Regions from separate parts of the Cytobacillus sp. C11.1 genome, predicted to be linked through region 3. Evidence: predicted binding sites of a transcription regulator. Region 3 holds the regulator's gene; each other region holds the start of a gene.
What was found. Region 3 encodes CtsR, which represses protease genes until heat stress. Its sites were predicted from a motif close to ATGGTCAATAAAGGTCAAACA; they were not measured.
Positions count from the first base shown of each region.

Region 1: a site for CtsR is predicted at 2,808-2,828, ahead of clpB (ATP-dependent chaperone ClpB). Genes of this name have one in related genera too.
Region 2: a site for CtsR is predicted at 2,853-2,873, ahead of clpP (ATP-dependent Clp endopeptidase proteolytic subunit ClpP). Genes of this name have one in related genera too.

Region 1 covers NZ_CM176935.1:4,694,164-4,699,500, forward strand. The annotation lists gene AC3ZVC_RS23230 (DUF2929 family protein) at 1-112, shown strand, start outside; gene clpB (ATP-dependent chaperone ClpB) at 198-2,795, opposite strand; gene AC3ZVC_RS23240 (YjzC family protein) at 3,078-3,257, opposite strand; gene AC3ZVC_RS23245 (undecaprenyl-diphosphate phosphatase) at 3,457-4,269, shown strand; partial or broken gene argF (ornithine carbamoyltransferase) at 4,308-5,263, opposite strand; gene carB (carbamoyl-phosphate synthase (glutamine-hydrolyzing) large subunit) at 5,260-5,337, opposite strand, start outside.
Region 2 covers NZ_CM176935.1:1,530,609-1,535,945, forward strand. The annotation lists partial or broken gene AC3ZVC_RS07505 (gluconeogenesis factor YvcK family protein) at 1-738, shown strand, start outside; gene whiA (DNA-binding protein WhiA) at 864-1,814, shown strand; gene AC3ZVC_RS07515 (HPr family phosphocarrier protein) at 1,842-2,099, shown strand; gene clpP (ATP-dependent Clp endopeptidase proteolytic subunit ClpP) at 2,138-2,743, opposite strand; tRNA gene AC3ZVC_RS07525 (tRNA-Arg) at 3,054-3,125, shown strand; gene rpoN (RNA polymerase factor sigma-54) at 3,612-4,943, shown strand; gene AC3ZVC_RS07535 (glutaredoxin family protein) at 4,961-5,209, shown strand.
Region 3 covers NZ_CM176935.1:794,780-800,116, forward strand. The annotation lists gene mcsB (protein-arginine kinase McsB) at 1-949, opposite strand, end outside; gene mcsA (protein-arginine kinase activator protein McsA) at 952-1,500, opposite strand; gene AC3ZVC_RS04100 (CtsR family transcriptional regulator) at 1,529-1,990, opposite strand; rRNA gene rrf (5S ribosomal RNA) at 2,617-2,733, opposite strand; rRNA gene AC3ZVC_RS04110 (23S ribosomal RNA) at 2,810-5,337, opposite strand, start outside.

The DNA.
Region 1 (5,337 bases), 1.1 Mb from region 3:
GCATTATGATTTTGTAACCGGCAGCATCCTGGCAGTAGGAACATCTATCCTAATTTTTGTTGTTGCTTCTATTATTCCTGAGGGGCAAGCTGGGAAAGAAGGACTTCACTAATCAGAGGCAATTCTGCAAGAGATTATCAGACTTTAAAAGAGTCATCCTGACTGCTGTCAGGATGATTCTTTTAATTTAGCCGGATTTATTTTATCATGAGCTCTATTTTTCCGCTGTCAGCAGAAATAACAACTTCACCATGGTCCTGGATTTGTCCTGCTATTATTTTTCTTGCCAGGGCTGTTTCTACATTTCTCTGTATAAAACGCTTCAGCGGCCTTGCTCCATAGACAGGATCGAATCCGTTTTCTGCAATATATTCCTTTGCGTTCTCATTTATACTAAGCTTAATATGCTTGTCCGATAATCTTGATTTGAGCTCAGTTACTAATTTAGAAACAATTTCTTTTATTTCATTCAGCGCCAAAGGCTTAAACAAGATAATTTCGTCCACTCTGTTTAAGAATTCAGGGCGGAAATGGCTGCGCAAATTCCCCATTACTTTGCTTCTGGTTTCTTCATTTATTTCTTCTCTCTCTGATCGTTCCAGCAGAAAATGAGAACCGATATTGGAAGTCATGATAATGACAGTATTTTTAAAGTCTACTGTCCTTCCCTGCGAATCTGTGATCCGTCCATCATCGAGCATTTGAAGCAGGATATTAAATACTTCCGGATGGGCCTTCTCAATTTCATCCAGCAGGATAACAGAATAAGGCTTTCTTCGGACTGCCTCTGTAAGCTGTCCGCCTTCCTCATATCCTACATACCCCGGAGGTGCCCCAATCAATCTTGAAACAGCATGTTTTTCCATATATTCGGACATGTCGATCCGAATAATTTGCTCTTCACTATCAAACAGTGATTGGGCCAGGGCTTTAGCGAGCTCTGTTTTCCCTACTCCGGTCGGTCCCAGGAAAATAAATGAACCAATCGGACGATTGGGATCCTTTATACCTGCCCTGGCTCTTAAAACTGCGTCAGAAACAAGCTGGACAGCTTCATCCTGGCCAATTACTCTTTCGTGTAAAATGCTTTCGAGCCGCAGAAGTTTTTCCCTTTCTCCTTCTACAAGCTTTGCAACTGGAATGCCTGTCCATCTTGCGACAATGCCAGCAATTTCTTCTTCAGTAACTTCCTCTCTTAAAAGCCTCTCACCTTGATTTTCATTAACAGCACTTTCCAGGTTCCTTAGCTCTTTTTCCAGAGAAGGGATTTTTCCGTGGCGTAGTTCGGCAGCCTTATTTAAATCGTAATTATTTTCTGCTTCTTCCAGTTCTCGGCGCATTTTCTCTAGCTGTTCCCGCTTTTCCTGCACTTTCTGAATGCCTTCCTTTTCAAGCTGCCATTTTGCTTTCATGCTGTTGGCCATATCTTTTAATTCTGCAAGCTCCTTCTGGAGAACAGAAAGCCTTGCTTTGCTTGCTTCATCATTTTCTTTCCTTAATGCAGCTTCCTCAATTTCCAGCTGCATTACTCGCCTTGTTACTTCATCTAATTCAGAAGGCATGGAATCGATTTCCGTTCTGATCATAGCACATGCCTCATCAACTAAATCAATCGCTTTATCCGGCAAAAAGCGGTCTGTAATATAGCGATCGGATAAAGTTGAGGCAGCTACCAGGGCTCTATCGTGAATATTGACCCCATGATGTATTTCAAAACGCTCTTTTAGACCCCTTAAAATGGAGATGGTATCTTCTACATCCGGCTCCTTTACTAATACCTGCTGAAAGCGACGTTCAAGTGCCGGATCCTTTTCAATATATTTCCTGTGCTCTTCAAGTGTTGTCGCACCAATGCAATGCAGCTCTCCTCTCGCAAGCATTGGCTTTAGCATATTCCCTGCATCCATGGCTCCTTCTGTTTTACCTGCTCCCACAATTGTATGCAGTTCATCGATAAAAAGGAGGATTCTGCCTTCGCTTTTTTTCACTTCATTCAGAACAGCCTTCAATCTTTCCTCAAATTCGCCCCTGAACTTTGCGCCGGCAATCAGGGCACTCATATCTAATGCAAAAATGGTTTTGTCCTTTAAGCCCTCTGGAACATCCCTGCGGACAATCCGCTGTGCTAGACCTTCTACTAAAGCTGTTTTACCTACACCTGGTTCACCGATGAGAACAGGGTTGTTCTTGGTTTTCCTTGAAAGGATGCGAATCACATGTCGGATTTCACTGTCCCTGCCGATAACCGGGTCAACCTTTCCCTCTTTAACCTCTGCAACAAGGTCTCTTCCGTATTTTTTCAGTGCTTCATATGTGGATTCCGGATTTTGAGATGTCACTCTTTGATTCCCCCTGATTTCCTTAATGGCATTCTCCACTTTTTCTTTATTGATACCATATGATTTTAAGATTGCTGCAGCGTCCGAGTCTGCTTCTGCAGCTGATGCTATAAAAACATGTTCTACAGACATGTATTCGTCTTCATATTCCTTCATGAATCTTTCCGCTTCTGCCAGGAGGCGCTGCAGTTTACCGGTAATATACAGCTTGCCTTGTTCAGCTCCTGAACCTGACACTTGGGGTTTTTTCCGTAAAACTTCACGCATTTTATTAATGAAAGATTCAGCAGGAATCTGTAATTTAGACAGGATCGATTTAATCAGGTTATCCTCCTGATTCATAAAGGCCAGGAATAAATGCGCTTCATCCACTTCCTGATGATGTTCCCTTGTGGCAATTGACTGTGCATTCATCAATCCTTCCTGCATCCGCTCTGTCATTCGATTTAGATCCATTACAAGACCTCCTTTTTGACCTTCTTTGACCTTTACTTTTATTATAATCCAATTTCTGCATATGTAAAGTTTTCTGCAGTCAAATGCTTTAAGATGGTTAACAATACTTTTAGCCTCCATGAAGTGAGATGTGGCAAGGTGTGACTTGTCCTGATCGGAAATTTAGGTTGGAAGGAGGCGAACAGCGAAAGCGATTTGCCGAAAAGTGAAAGCCATCCACAAATGGGATGGCTCCTGAAGTTTCTTATGCTTTTTCCCCAATTTGCTAATGGCTAATCAGATTTAAGGCTTTCTTTTATATGTCCAGACGCGGTTATGGTTCGAAGCCTCAGGAAATTGGTCTCCGGCTCTTAATTTAAGCATTTGAGGGTTATTGACGTTGCTTCCTGTTTCACCGATTTCAATATAAATTCCATTGTTCGGCGCTTTTTGCCCTGGCTTAAATTGTCTATTTTGCCCCATGCAAATACCTCCTTTAATCTTAAATCATTTTTTATTATTTCCACTCAAGGTTTCCTCATGTGGGTAACTATTGGCATTGGCTTTCCTAATAAGAATTTATTTTCCTTATTTTTGCAATAGGCCTGTTATTACTTTACACATTCGTGCTTGTTATAGTTAAATGAGAAGGTATGAGATTTCATAGTTGGAGGATTTATAAGTGGAAGATTTTTTCTTATTGCTGAAATATTTATTTTTAGGACTATTTCAAGGTTTTACCGAGCCAATCCCGATTTCTTCAAGTGGACACTTGGAGATTGCTGAGTATTTTTTCGGGCTTGAAATTAAAGGCATGAGTTTCGCTTTGCTCGTAAATACGGCTTCACTATTTGCTGTTCTAATTATCTATCGCGAAGATATTATGAGGCTGATACGCAATGGGCTTTCTTATATTACGACGAAAGATAAACGGGCGGAAGCTGACTTTCGATTTATTATTTACTTAATTATTGGAACGATACCTGCAGGTGTAATTGGAATATTATTTGAAGATTTTATTGATGAGAATCTCGCAAGCATTAAAACTGTAGGCATCACACTTATTGTTACCGGTCTTGCGCTGTGGCTAATCCGTAATATGAAGGGCCGCAAGAATGATGCTGAATTATCGGTGAAAGATGCGATTATCGTAGGGCTTGCCCAGGCAGTTGCCCTAATACCGGGCATCAGCCGCTCTGGCGCAACAATCGTTGCGGCAATGGGTCTTGGGATGAAACAGGAAACAGCTTTACGATTTTCTTTCCTGCTGTATATACCCGTAAGTGTCGGCGGTATGATTCTGGGCTTTAACGATATTATTAAAGACCCTAATTTAGCTGACTATGCCTTACCATATACACTTGCCTTTTTTGCATCTCTTATTGCTTCCTACTTCTCCCTGAAGTGGTTTATGAACATTATGGCTAAAGGGAATCTGAAATATTTTGCCATTTACTGTTTTATTGTAGGGCCACTTGTTTATTTTCTGTCTTAATATGCAAAAGCCATCTCCAGCTGGAGATGGCTTTCTTATTATAAAATTTCTGAAAGAACCGCTTTTTGTACATGGAGCCGGTTTCCTGCCTGTTGGAAGACTTCAGAGTTGCTGCCATCAATGACTCCTGATGTGACTTCCTCACCGCGATGAGCAGGCAGGCAGTGTAAAAAGACGTAATCTTTTTTAGCTTTTTGGACAAGATATTCATTAACCTGGTATTGTGCAAAATCTTTAAGCCTTTGCTCATTTTCGGCTTCCTGTCCCATACTCGTCCAGACATCTGTATAAATCGCATCCGCATTTTTAACTGCTTCCTCTGCACTATGGGATACCTTAACTTCAGAACCGCTTTGTGCCGCAAATTCTTTTGATATCTTTAGAACTGATGGGTCTGGTTCGTAGCCTTCCGGACATGCAATCGTGATATTAACGCCCATTTTAGCAGAAGCAATCATCAGTGAATGCGCTACATTGTTGCCATCACCGACATATACAAGACTTTGACCTTCCAAAGTTCCTTTCTTCTCCTGAATGGTTAAAAGATCAGCTAATGCCTGGCATGGGTGGTATAGGTCTGTCAGGCCGTTAATGACTGGAATGGTCGCATGATAGGAGAGTTCCTTAATTTTTTCATGCGAGAAAGTACGTATCATAATTGCATCAACGTACTGCGACAGTACTTTGGCAGTATCCGCAATGCTCTCTCCTCTACCCAGCTGCAAATCCTGGCTATTAAGGTAAAGGGCATGGCCTCCTAGCTGAATCATGCCTGCTTCAAACGAAACTCTCGTGCGGGTTGATGATTTTTCGAGATCATTCCGAGAATTTTGCCTTTAAGAGCGGAAGATGTTTCCCCCTGCAAATGTGCATCTTTTAATTTCTTTGCTTTTTCTAAAAGGCCCTTAATTTCCTCAGACGAAAAATCGGCAAGAGTTAAAAAATCCTTTCCTTTTATATTAAGTCTCTTATCGGCCGCCTGAATTGATATCATAATACGCTCACTTCCTTTATTAGAGATGCTGAATTGTTGTTGCTTTTTGCTTGATGCCAATCCTCGATTGATTG
Region 2 (5,337 bases), 740 kb from region 3:
TGCGACATCCAATGAGTTATCCGGCCATTCACTCGGTAACCTGATTCTTGCAGCCATGACCTCGATTACAGGCAACTTTGTCCATGCCATTCAGGAAATGAGCAAGGTTTTAAATGTACGGGGAAAGGTTCTGCCGGCTGCCAATCAAAGTGTTGTGCTGCATGCGGAAATGGAAGACGGGACAATCGTTTCAGGTGAATCGAGATCCCTTACTCCGGCAAAAAAATTAAACGGGTATTCTTAACGCCGAAAAATATTAAAGCCCTGCCTGAAACACTGCAGGCAATCAGACAGGCAGATATGATTATTATCGGGCCTGGCAGCTTATACACCAGCATACTTCCAAACCTGCTAGTGCCTAAGCTCGGCAGCGAGGTTTGCCACTCGAAAGCCAAAAAGGTGTATATATGCAATTTAATGACACAAGCAGGGGAAACGCTTGACTATACAGCGAGTGACCATGTGAAGGCGTTATATGACCATATGAGCTGTGCGTTTATCAACACGATTCTTGTCAATAATGAAGAAATTCCTCGGCATATCCAGGAACGGTATAGCGAGGAAATGGCTAAGCCTGTTGTTTATGATACAGGTGCACTGACCGAACTGGGCCTTGAGATTATGCATGGCGAGATTGTCAGCCACGAAAATGGGATGATTCGCCATGATACAAAAGAAGTTGCCCAAATGCTTTATAATTTGCTTTTAGATGAAACCAATAAGCGTTTTAACGCGTAATATATATGTGTGCAAAGGCTAAGCCAGTGAAATATAAACTGTGCATACGCTTGCCCCGGAGAGAATATTATATCTAAAGAATATTTTTATCCTGGCTTCAGTTTTTGCAGATAGGGGGTGAAGGGATGTCTTTCGCTTCGGAAACGAAAAAGGAATTGACGAACCTGGAAATAAAAGATTGCTGTGGAAAAGCGGAATTATCCGCGCTCATCAGGATGAATGGATCACTCTCTTTTTCCAACAGGAAATTGATCGTGGATATTCAGACGGAAAATGCGGCAATTGCAAGAAGGATTTACACACTGATCAAAAGGAACTATCAAGTTCAGGTTGAACTGCTTGTCCGCAAGAAAATGAGATTAAAAAAGAACAATGTTTATATTGTCAGATTGAACGAACAGGCAAGCATGATACTAGATGACCTGAAAATTTTAAGCGAGGGATTCGTTTTTACACACGATATTTCCGGTGAGCTTATTAAAAAGAAATGTTGTAAGCGTTCTTACCTGCGCGGCGCATTCCTTGCGGGGGAATCTGTTAATAATCCGGAGACCTCATCCTATCATCTTGAAATTGCTTCGCTTTATAAGGAGCATAATGACGCTCTTTGTGAACTAATGAATATGTTCGGACTGAATAGCAAAACGCTCGAACGGAAAAAAGGATATATCACGTACTTAAAGGAAGCTGAAAAGATAACCGAATTCCTGAACATTATCGGCGCCCACTCTGCATTGCTGCGCTTTGAAGATATCCGGATTGTCCGGGATATGCGAAATTCGGTAAACCGTCTCGTAAATTGTGAAACAGCGAACTTGAACAAAACCATCGGTGCAGCGCTGCGCCAGGTTGAAAACATCCGGTTCATCGACCAGACAGTCGGACTGCAAATTCTGCCTGACAAGCTAAGGGAGATCGCCGAATTGCGTGTGGCGTATCAGGATGTCACATTGAAAGAGCTTGGGGAAATGGTCTCGGGCAGCAATATTAGTAAATCGGGCATCAATCACAGATTAAGAAAAATAGATGAAATAGCTGATAAACTCCGAGCAGGAGAAACGATGTCACATCATTAACAAGGAGTCAGCAGGGAGGAGATAAATATGGCGGAAAAACAGGTTGAAGTTAAGCTTAAAACAGGATTGCAGGCACGTCCGGCAGCATTATTCGTTCAGGAGGCAAATCGGTTCTCATCCGATATCTTCCTTGAAAAGGACGGCAAAAAGGTAAATGCGAAAAGCATCATGGGGCTTATGAGCCTTGCTGTCAGCTCCGGGTCTGTGGTTACCCTACGAGCACAAGGAAACGACGAAAACGAAGCAATCGAAGAGCTTTCAAAATACATCCAGAAGGAAAACTAAAACAACTCGCATCGGGAAGATGCGAGTTGTTTTTTATCTTATTTATCTTTCTTTTCTTCCAAAGAGTTGCGGGTAATAATTTGATCAACCAGACCGTATTCAAGCGCTCTTTCAGCTGTCATGAAGTTGTCGCGGTCTGTGTCTCTTGCAATCACTTCAAGCGGCTGTCCTGTGCGCTCTGAAAGGATTGTATTTAGCTTTTCACGAAGGAAAAGAATGCGTTTTGCAGCAATTTCAATTTCTGTCGCCTGGCCCTGTGCACCGCCAAGTGGCTGGTGAATCATAACTTCACTGTTTGGAAGGGCAAAACGCTTGCCTTTTTCACCTGCAGCAAGCAGGAAAGCACCCATTGATGCAGCCATACCGATACAAATCGTCTGAACCTTTGGCCTGATAAATTGCATAGTATCATAAATAGCCATACCAGCTGTGATGCTTCCGCCAGGGCTATTTATGTAAATAGAAATGTCTTTCTCAGGGTTTTCAGCTTCAAGGAATAACAATTGGGCAACAATAGAGTTGGCCACATTATCGTCGATTCCGCTTCCCAGCATAATAATGCGGTCTTTTAAAAGGCGGGAGTAAATATCATAAGCGCGCTCCCCGCGGTTTGTTTGTTCGATAACTGTAGGGATTAAGTTCATTTTCAAATTCCTCCTTTAAAATAAGGGTTCAACATACAATGTGAACAAGCATGTTCTACCAAGTGAAGAAAAATTTAATACTTTCTGTATGTAATAATATGATACACTCATGGTCAATTAAGGTCAAACAAATCGCATGGAAAGCCAGGCATATTCGTTCGACATCATTTTCTGTGCTGTCCTATCCCATTCCATGATACCCATTGTTCCAATTTTTAAACAAAAAGTATGCTTGCAAAGTTAAGGAACTTATCATATAATTAGTAATCGTAACGGCTGAGCGCTTGGTCAGCCAGCGATTAAAGTATCTGCCCTCGTGGTGCAACGGATAGCACGTAAGATTCCGGTTCTTGAGATGTGGGTTCGATTCCTGCCGAGGGCGCTGCCAAAACTCCTTGTCTGATATGGACAGGGGGTTTTTATTTTGCGGAAAATGTCCTTACATAAAAAGTTGAGTCTATCAGTATATAGACTGGTCCATCCACGCATAAACCGTCTGCATTCACTTGAAAAAGCTATCCGCACATAAACCGGCTCCAAACGCATATAAAAATTTCTATCCGTATATAAATCGACGCTACTCCGCACATAAAAAATTTTATCCGCATTTCTTTCCTTCTTTTCACCCGGAAATTATCCCGCCAACTCTGCAAATTAGCCGTCTTCACAAAAATACTAAAAAAAATCCGCTAAAAATCTGCATTTTATCTAAAAAAAAGAATATTATTCCCTCCCGCATGCATATGGTGAAGTATTCAGAAAAACGGAGCGGTGCAGGTACCAGCGTGTTTTTTTACATGAGCTGGCAAGATATTTCCATACAATATTTACCGCGAATAATGTAAAATGGGGACAGGGGGAATGTACGATGAATTTGAAAGCTGGGTTATGGCAGCAGCAGACAATGAAATTAGCAATGACACAGGAGCTAACGCAGGCGATTGCCCTTTTGCAATACAGCACACTGGAGCTCTCATCTTTCCTCGAGAGTAAAGCACTTGAAAATCCCCTCTTAAAAGTAGAGTCAGGTCACGTCCAATCAATGGATCCCCGTTATGACCGTGTGAAACAGACGAGAAAAAAGGTTGAAAAAGATAAAATAAATTGGATTGAGCAAATTGGCTGCGGAAAAACGATGCTGCTGGATGAGCACTTAAAGTCACAGCTGCACTTCAATTTGAACGCTGCCGAAGAAAAGGTAATCGAACGCCTTATTGAAAGCCTTGATGAAAACGGTTACTTTCGGGCGGAGCTTAGCGCCGTTGCCTCATCTTTCAGCATATCGCCAGAGGAAGCGGAACACATGCTCGAAATGATACAGGAACTGGAACCTGCCGGTGTAGGAGCCAGAAACCTGCAGGAATGTCTTTCATTGCAGCTGAAAAGAATGCCCGAAAGAAACGAGCTGGCAGAAGCTATTATTGATGAATATTTCACCCTTTTTGCGGAAAAGAAGTGGAAGGAGATCGCGAAACAGCTGGGCGTGGAACTGAAGGAAATCCAGGAGGTTTTCGATCTCGTTCAGACCATGAACCCAAGGCCGGCATCATCCTTTCAAAGCGAAAAGTCCGCATATATAACACCGGACGTGATCATAAAATGGGATGGGGAATCTTTTTCAGTCAGCGTTTTTGACGAAGCCCTTCCGAAGATCAGTTTTAATAATGATTACTATAAACGTTTTTCTGCTACTGGAGATCGAAATGTGAGCCGCTTCCTCCAGGAGAAGCAGCAGGATTATCATTGGATCATAAGGAGCATAGAACAAAGAAAAGAGACGCTCACCAATGTTACCCTGAAAATCGTTGAAAAGCAGCAGGACTTTTTTATAAAAGGGCCATCACACATAAAACCGATGACGATGAAGGAGATTTCAGATGAGCTTGATATCCATGAATCCACCGTCAGCCGTGCAGTCCGGGAAAAATATGCACAAACACCGTACGGAACGTATGAGCTTAGATCCTTCTTCTCAAGCACGATTAAAACAGTCTCCGATGAAAATACATCATCTCAGCAGGTTAAGACGATTATTAGTAAAATGATTGAAGGGGAAAATAAGCAAAAGCCTTTATCCGATCAGGAGCTGGTAAAGCTGCTGAAAGAAAAAGAAGGAATGGTTGTCAGCAGAAGAACGATCGCGAAATATCGTGACCAGCTCGGCATCCCATCTTCATCAAAACGGAAAAGGTATGATTGATAAAGGAGATTATCACTGTGAACCAGCCAGAGATCGTGCTATATACACGAAGCAGATGCCCGCTTTGCGATAAAGCAAAGGATGTACTAGTAGAATTAAAGAAAGAACACCATTTTACGTTAATTGAACGCGATATCGATGAGAGCGATGAACTGACAGAAAAATATGGCTTGATGATTCCGGTCGTTGAAATGAATGGGGAAGAAGTGCAATTTGGGCATATTGACACAATTACAATAAGTGAAGCGCTTACAGAAAAAATCTGAGTTTTATCAGTTGAATTCATCAATCACTCCTGCTATTATTGATTTTGAAGCAAGGGTGATTTTTTTTGCGGTAAGTGGGACATAATATGTCTATGCGGGACAAAAAATGACCACATATGATGAAGGAG
Region 3 (5,337 bases):
TCAGCTCATTTAAAATATTTTTTGATATGTTTTTTATATACTGCATATCTATTCCCAGGCGAACATCGGATAAGCATTGAGCGGCTTCCTTCGATTCAATAATTCGGCAATTTGATAAAACGCCATAAGAGCGGAAGACTCTGTCTTCTAATTGTATGTTAGAAGTCTTTGCTAATGCTTCCCTTGCTGATCTTTCCTGTGAAATTAGCTGGCTGACAACACTTTTCAAATCCTCTACGATATCCTCTTCTGATTTTCCGAGTGTGATCTGGTTTGAAACTTGAAAGATGTTACCTAATGCTTCGCTGCCTTCACCGTAAATTCCTCTAACTACTAAGCCAAGCTGATTAATCGCCGGGATAATCCGGTTCATTTGCTGGGTAAGCACAAGACCCGGCAAATGCATCATAACGGATGCCCTAAGACCAGTCCCCACATTTGTCGGGCAGCTTGTTAAAAAGCCAACATTTTCATCAAAAGCATAATCGGCTTCTTCCTCCAGCCAATCATCTATTTTATTTGCCATACTTAAGGCTTCCAAAAGCTGAAACCCTGGAAACAAACATTGAATCCGTATATGGTCTTCTTCATTAATCATAATGCTTACCTCTTCATTTTCTGAAAGAAGGCAGGCACCATGAGTTGAATTCTCAGCAAGGTGTGGACTAATTAGGTGTTTTTCCATTAATACTCTTTTTTGAAGAGGCTGAAGTTCATCCATTAATAGGAGTTCCAACTCTCCTAGTTTTGAAAAGGAAGAATGCTCCACCCTTTCCCTCACTTTTTGGATAACCGCTTTTGCTTCTTCGTTTGAAAATAAAGTTGGGAATTTATATTGTTTAATATTGCGAGCGAGCCTGATTCGCGAACTTAAGACAATATCGGAATCAGGGCCTTCAGCACTCATCCAGGAGCTAATAGCTTGATTCATGAAACGTTCCAGCGACAAGCTTATTCCCCTCCCTCATGATTGGCATTGAGCTGTTTTTCCAACTTCCTTATTTCGTCTCTTAATTCTGCCGCTTTTTCAAACTCTTCTTGGGCAATCATTTCTTTTAACTTATGTTTCAGTTCGTCAATATTCCTTCGCAAATGAATAGTTCCGCCTATTCTTGCAGGAATTTTTCCGTTATGTGAGGAATTCCCGCTGTGCAGCCTTCTAAGTATAGGATTCAGATGTTCTTTAAAGGTTTCATAGCAATGAGCACATCCAAATCTCCCTACTTTAATAAACTGTTGAAAGGTCATGGAACATTGTTCGCACTGCAATACCTTTTCCTGCTGGAAAGGATCCTGATTCGATCCTTGAAACGCAGGTTCAATATTCAGCAGGCCTGCCAGCAAATTATTTATTGAAAAACCGGAACCGCTGCCAAGCATGAACATTTCACCTTTCTCCTGCGCACACTTTTCGCAAAGATGAAACTCTGCTTTCTCACCATTTACTACCTTTGTAAAATGCAGCGTTGCCGGCCTTTGATTACACTCCTGACAAATCATGAATTCACCTCTCCAGCTCGCTAAAACTTTATTTATATTTCAAAGTAGTTAACATCGCCTTCAACATCCGTGCCCGTAGTTCATCCCTGTATGGCAGATCGATATAAAGTACAGAACGGTCAATTACACTAAGCATTATTTTTGCTTCCCTATGTGTAATGATTTCTTCTTCAACCAGGCGATAAATTACATTTTCGGCACTGCTTTGGGCGATTCGGCCTTGCACTAATGAAATCAACTGGTCGACTAAATCAGCGTGGTCATAAGACTGTACTTTCATAATCCGGATATAGCCTCCGCCGCCCCGCTTACTCTCCACGACATAGCCTTTTTCAATCGTAAAGCGGGTGTTGATAACATAATTGATCTGAGAGGGCACACATTGAAATTTATCAGCAATTTCACTTCTTTTTATTTCCACGATTTCCCTCTCACTTTTTTCTAAAACCTGTTTTAGATAACTCTCAATTATGTCGGATATATTTCTCACCAAGCCTCCCCCTATCTGACTTTGACTATATTTGACATTAATTATACATGATTTATGTAATTTCTTGCAATCGGCGGGTGTTAATAATTTTCCCCCATTTTTTGACTTCCCAAACCTGAATTTGGTAGTTAATGTCGATAACAATATATTTTGAGTTAGGCAGGTTTGTGCTTGAGCGGAGGATGTAATTTATACTTTTTATTAAAAGTATGATTATGAAGGCAATAATTTTGGATAGTATTTGCTTTTTGAAGATGTGAACATTAGATAGGGTTTTGTTTTGTGAAGAGCACTGCACTCAGTATAAAGACTTGCTTTTTGATTTTTTCCAGACATATAGGGATATAACTATTTATCTAACATCTGATCCAAATTTAAATTTTTCTGCTGGTGCAAAGTGGACGGGGATTTACATTGAAATTAGGTGGTTATAGCTATAAAAAGGCGCCATAGAGCCAACTGACCGATAAAATATGACCGATAAATCTAAGAAAGTAACCGATATTTGCTATAAAACAAAGATGAGTGGCCAAAAAAAATGTCTCCTCAATATAAATAAGCGATATTTATAAGCTAAAAATAAATAAAAACACAAAAAAGAGCACCCATCAGGTGCTCTTTCATTTGCCCGGCAGCGTCCTACTCTCACAGGGGGACAGCCCCCAACTACCATCGGCGCTGAGAAGCTTAACTTCCGTGTTCGGTATGGGAACGGGTGTGACCTTCTCGCTATCGCCACCAGACTATTTGGTTTGAAGAAAGTTCATTCCTTCAAAACTAGATAATGCATGAAGAAGTTGCCGAGTATTCACCAATAACTTGGTTAAGTCCTCGATCGATTAGTATCAGTCAGCTCCACATGTCGCCACGCTTCCACCTCTGACCTATCAACCTGATCATCTTTCAGGGATCTTACTAGCTTGACGCTATGGGAAATCTCATCTCGAGGGGGGCTTCATGCTTAGATGCTTTCAGCACTTATCCCTTCCGCACATAGCTACCCAGCGATGCCTTTGGCAAGACAACTGGTACACCAGCGGTGCGTCCATCCCGGTCCTCTCGTACTAAGGACAGCTCCTCTCAAATTTCCTGCGCCCACGACGGATAGGGACCGAACTGTCTCACGACGTTCTGAACCCAGCTCGCGTACCGCTTTAATGGGCGAACAGCCCAACCCTTGGGACCGACTACAGCCCCAGGATGCGATGAGCCGACATCGAGGTGCCAAACCTCCCCGTCGATGTGGACTCTTGGGGGAGATAAGCCTGTTATCCCCGGGGTAGCTTTTATCCGTTGAGCGATGGCCCTTCCATGCGGAACCACCGGATCACTAAGCCCGACTTTCGTCCCTGCTCGACTTGTAGGTCTCGCAGTCAAGCTCCCTTGTGCCTTTACACTCTGCGAATGATTTCCAACCATTCTGAGGGAACCTTTGGGCGCCTCCGTTACTTTTTAGGAGGCGACCGCCCCAGTCAAACTGCCCACCTGACACTGTCTCCCGCCCCGATAAGGGGCGCGGGTTAGAATTTCAATACAGCCAGGGTAGTATCCCACCGACGCCTCCACCGAAGCTGGCGCTCCGGTTTCTACGGCTCCTACCTATCCTGTACAAGCTGTACCAAAATTCAATATCAGGCTACAGTAAAGCTCCACGGGGTCTTTCCGTCCTGTCGCGGGTAACCTGCATCTTCACAGGTACTATAATTTCACCGAGTCTCTCGTTGAGACAGTGCCCAGATCGTTACGCCTTTCGTGCGGGTCGGAACTTACCCGACAAGGAATTTCGCTACCTTAGGACCGTTATAGTTACGGCCGCCGTTTACTGGGGCTTCGATTCAAAGCTTCGCTTGCGCTAACCTCTCCTCTTAACCTTCCAGCACCGGGCAGGCGTCAGCCCCTATACTTCGCCTTGCGGCTTCGCAGAGACCTGTGTTTTTGCTAAACAGTCGCCTGGGCCTATTCACTGCGGCTCATCAGGGCTATTCACCCTAATGAGCACCCCTTCTCCCGAAGTTACGGGGTCATTTTGCCGAGTTCCTTAACGAGAGTTCTCTCGCTCACCTTAGGATTCTCTCCTCGCCTACCTGTGTCGGTTTGCGGTACGGGCACCTTTTCCCTCGCTAGAGGCTTTTCTTGGCAGTGTGGAATCAGGAACTTCGGTACTAAATTTCCCTCGCCGTCACAGCTCAGCCTGTATGGTAACGGGATTTGCCTCGTTACCGGCCTAACTGCTTGGACGCGCATATCCAACAGCGCGCTTACCCTATCCTCCTGCGTCCCCCCATTGCTCAAACGGTAAAGAGGTGGTACAGGAATATCAACCTGTTGTCCATCGCCTACGCTTTTCAGCCTCGGCTTAGGTCCCGACTAACCCTGAGCGGACGAGCCTTCCTCAGGAAACCTTAGGCATTCGGTGGATGGGATTCTCACCCATCTTTCGCTACTCATACCGGCATTCTCACTTCTAAGCGCTCCACCAGTCCTTGCGGTCTAGCTTCAACGCCCTTAGAACGCTCTCCTACCACGGACATCGCAGATGTCCATCCACAGCTTCGGTGATACGTTTAGCCCCGGTACATTTTCGGCGCGGAGTCACTCGACCAGTGAGCTATTACGCACTCTTTAAATGGTGGCTGCTTCTAAGCCAACATCCTGGTTGTCTAAGCAACTCCACATCCTTTTCCACTTAACGTATACTTTGGGACCTTAGCTGGTGGTCTGGGCTGTTTCCCTCTTGACTACGGATCTTATCACTCGCAGTCTGACTCCCATGGATAAGTCTTTGGCATTCGGAGTTTGTCTGAATTCGGTAACCCGATGAGGGCCCCTAGTCCAAACAGTGCTCTACCTCCAAGACTCTTACTACATGAGGCTAGCCCTAAAGCTATTTCGGAGAGAACCAGCTATCTCCAAGTTCGATTGGAATTTCTCCGCTACCCACACCTCATCCCCGCACTTTTCAACGTGCGTGGGTTCGGGCCTCCATCCAGTGTTACCTGGACTTCACCCTGGACATGGGTACATCACCTGGTTTCGGGTCTACGACCACATACTCATTCGCCCTATTCAGACTCGCTTTCGCTGCGGCTCCGTCTTGTCAACTTAACCTTGCATGTAATCGTAACTCGCCGGTTCATTCTACAAAAGGCACGCTATCACCCATTAACGGGCTCTAACTACTTGTAGGCACACGGTTTCAGGTTCTCTTTCACTCCCCTTCCGGGGTGCTTTTCACCTTTCCCTCACGGTACTGGTTCACTATCGGTCACTAGGGAGTATTTAGCCTTGGGAGATGGTCCTCCCTGCTTCCGACGGGATTTCTCGTGTCCCGCCGTACTCAGGATCCA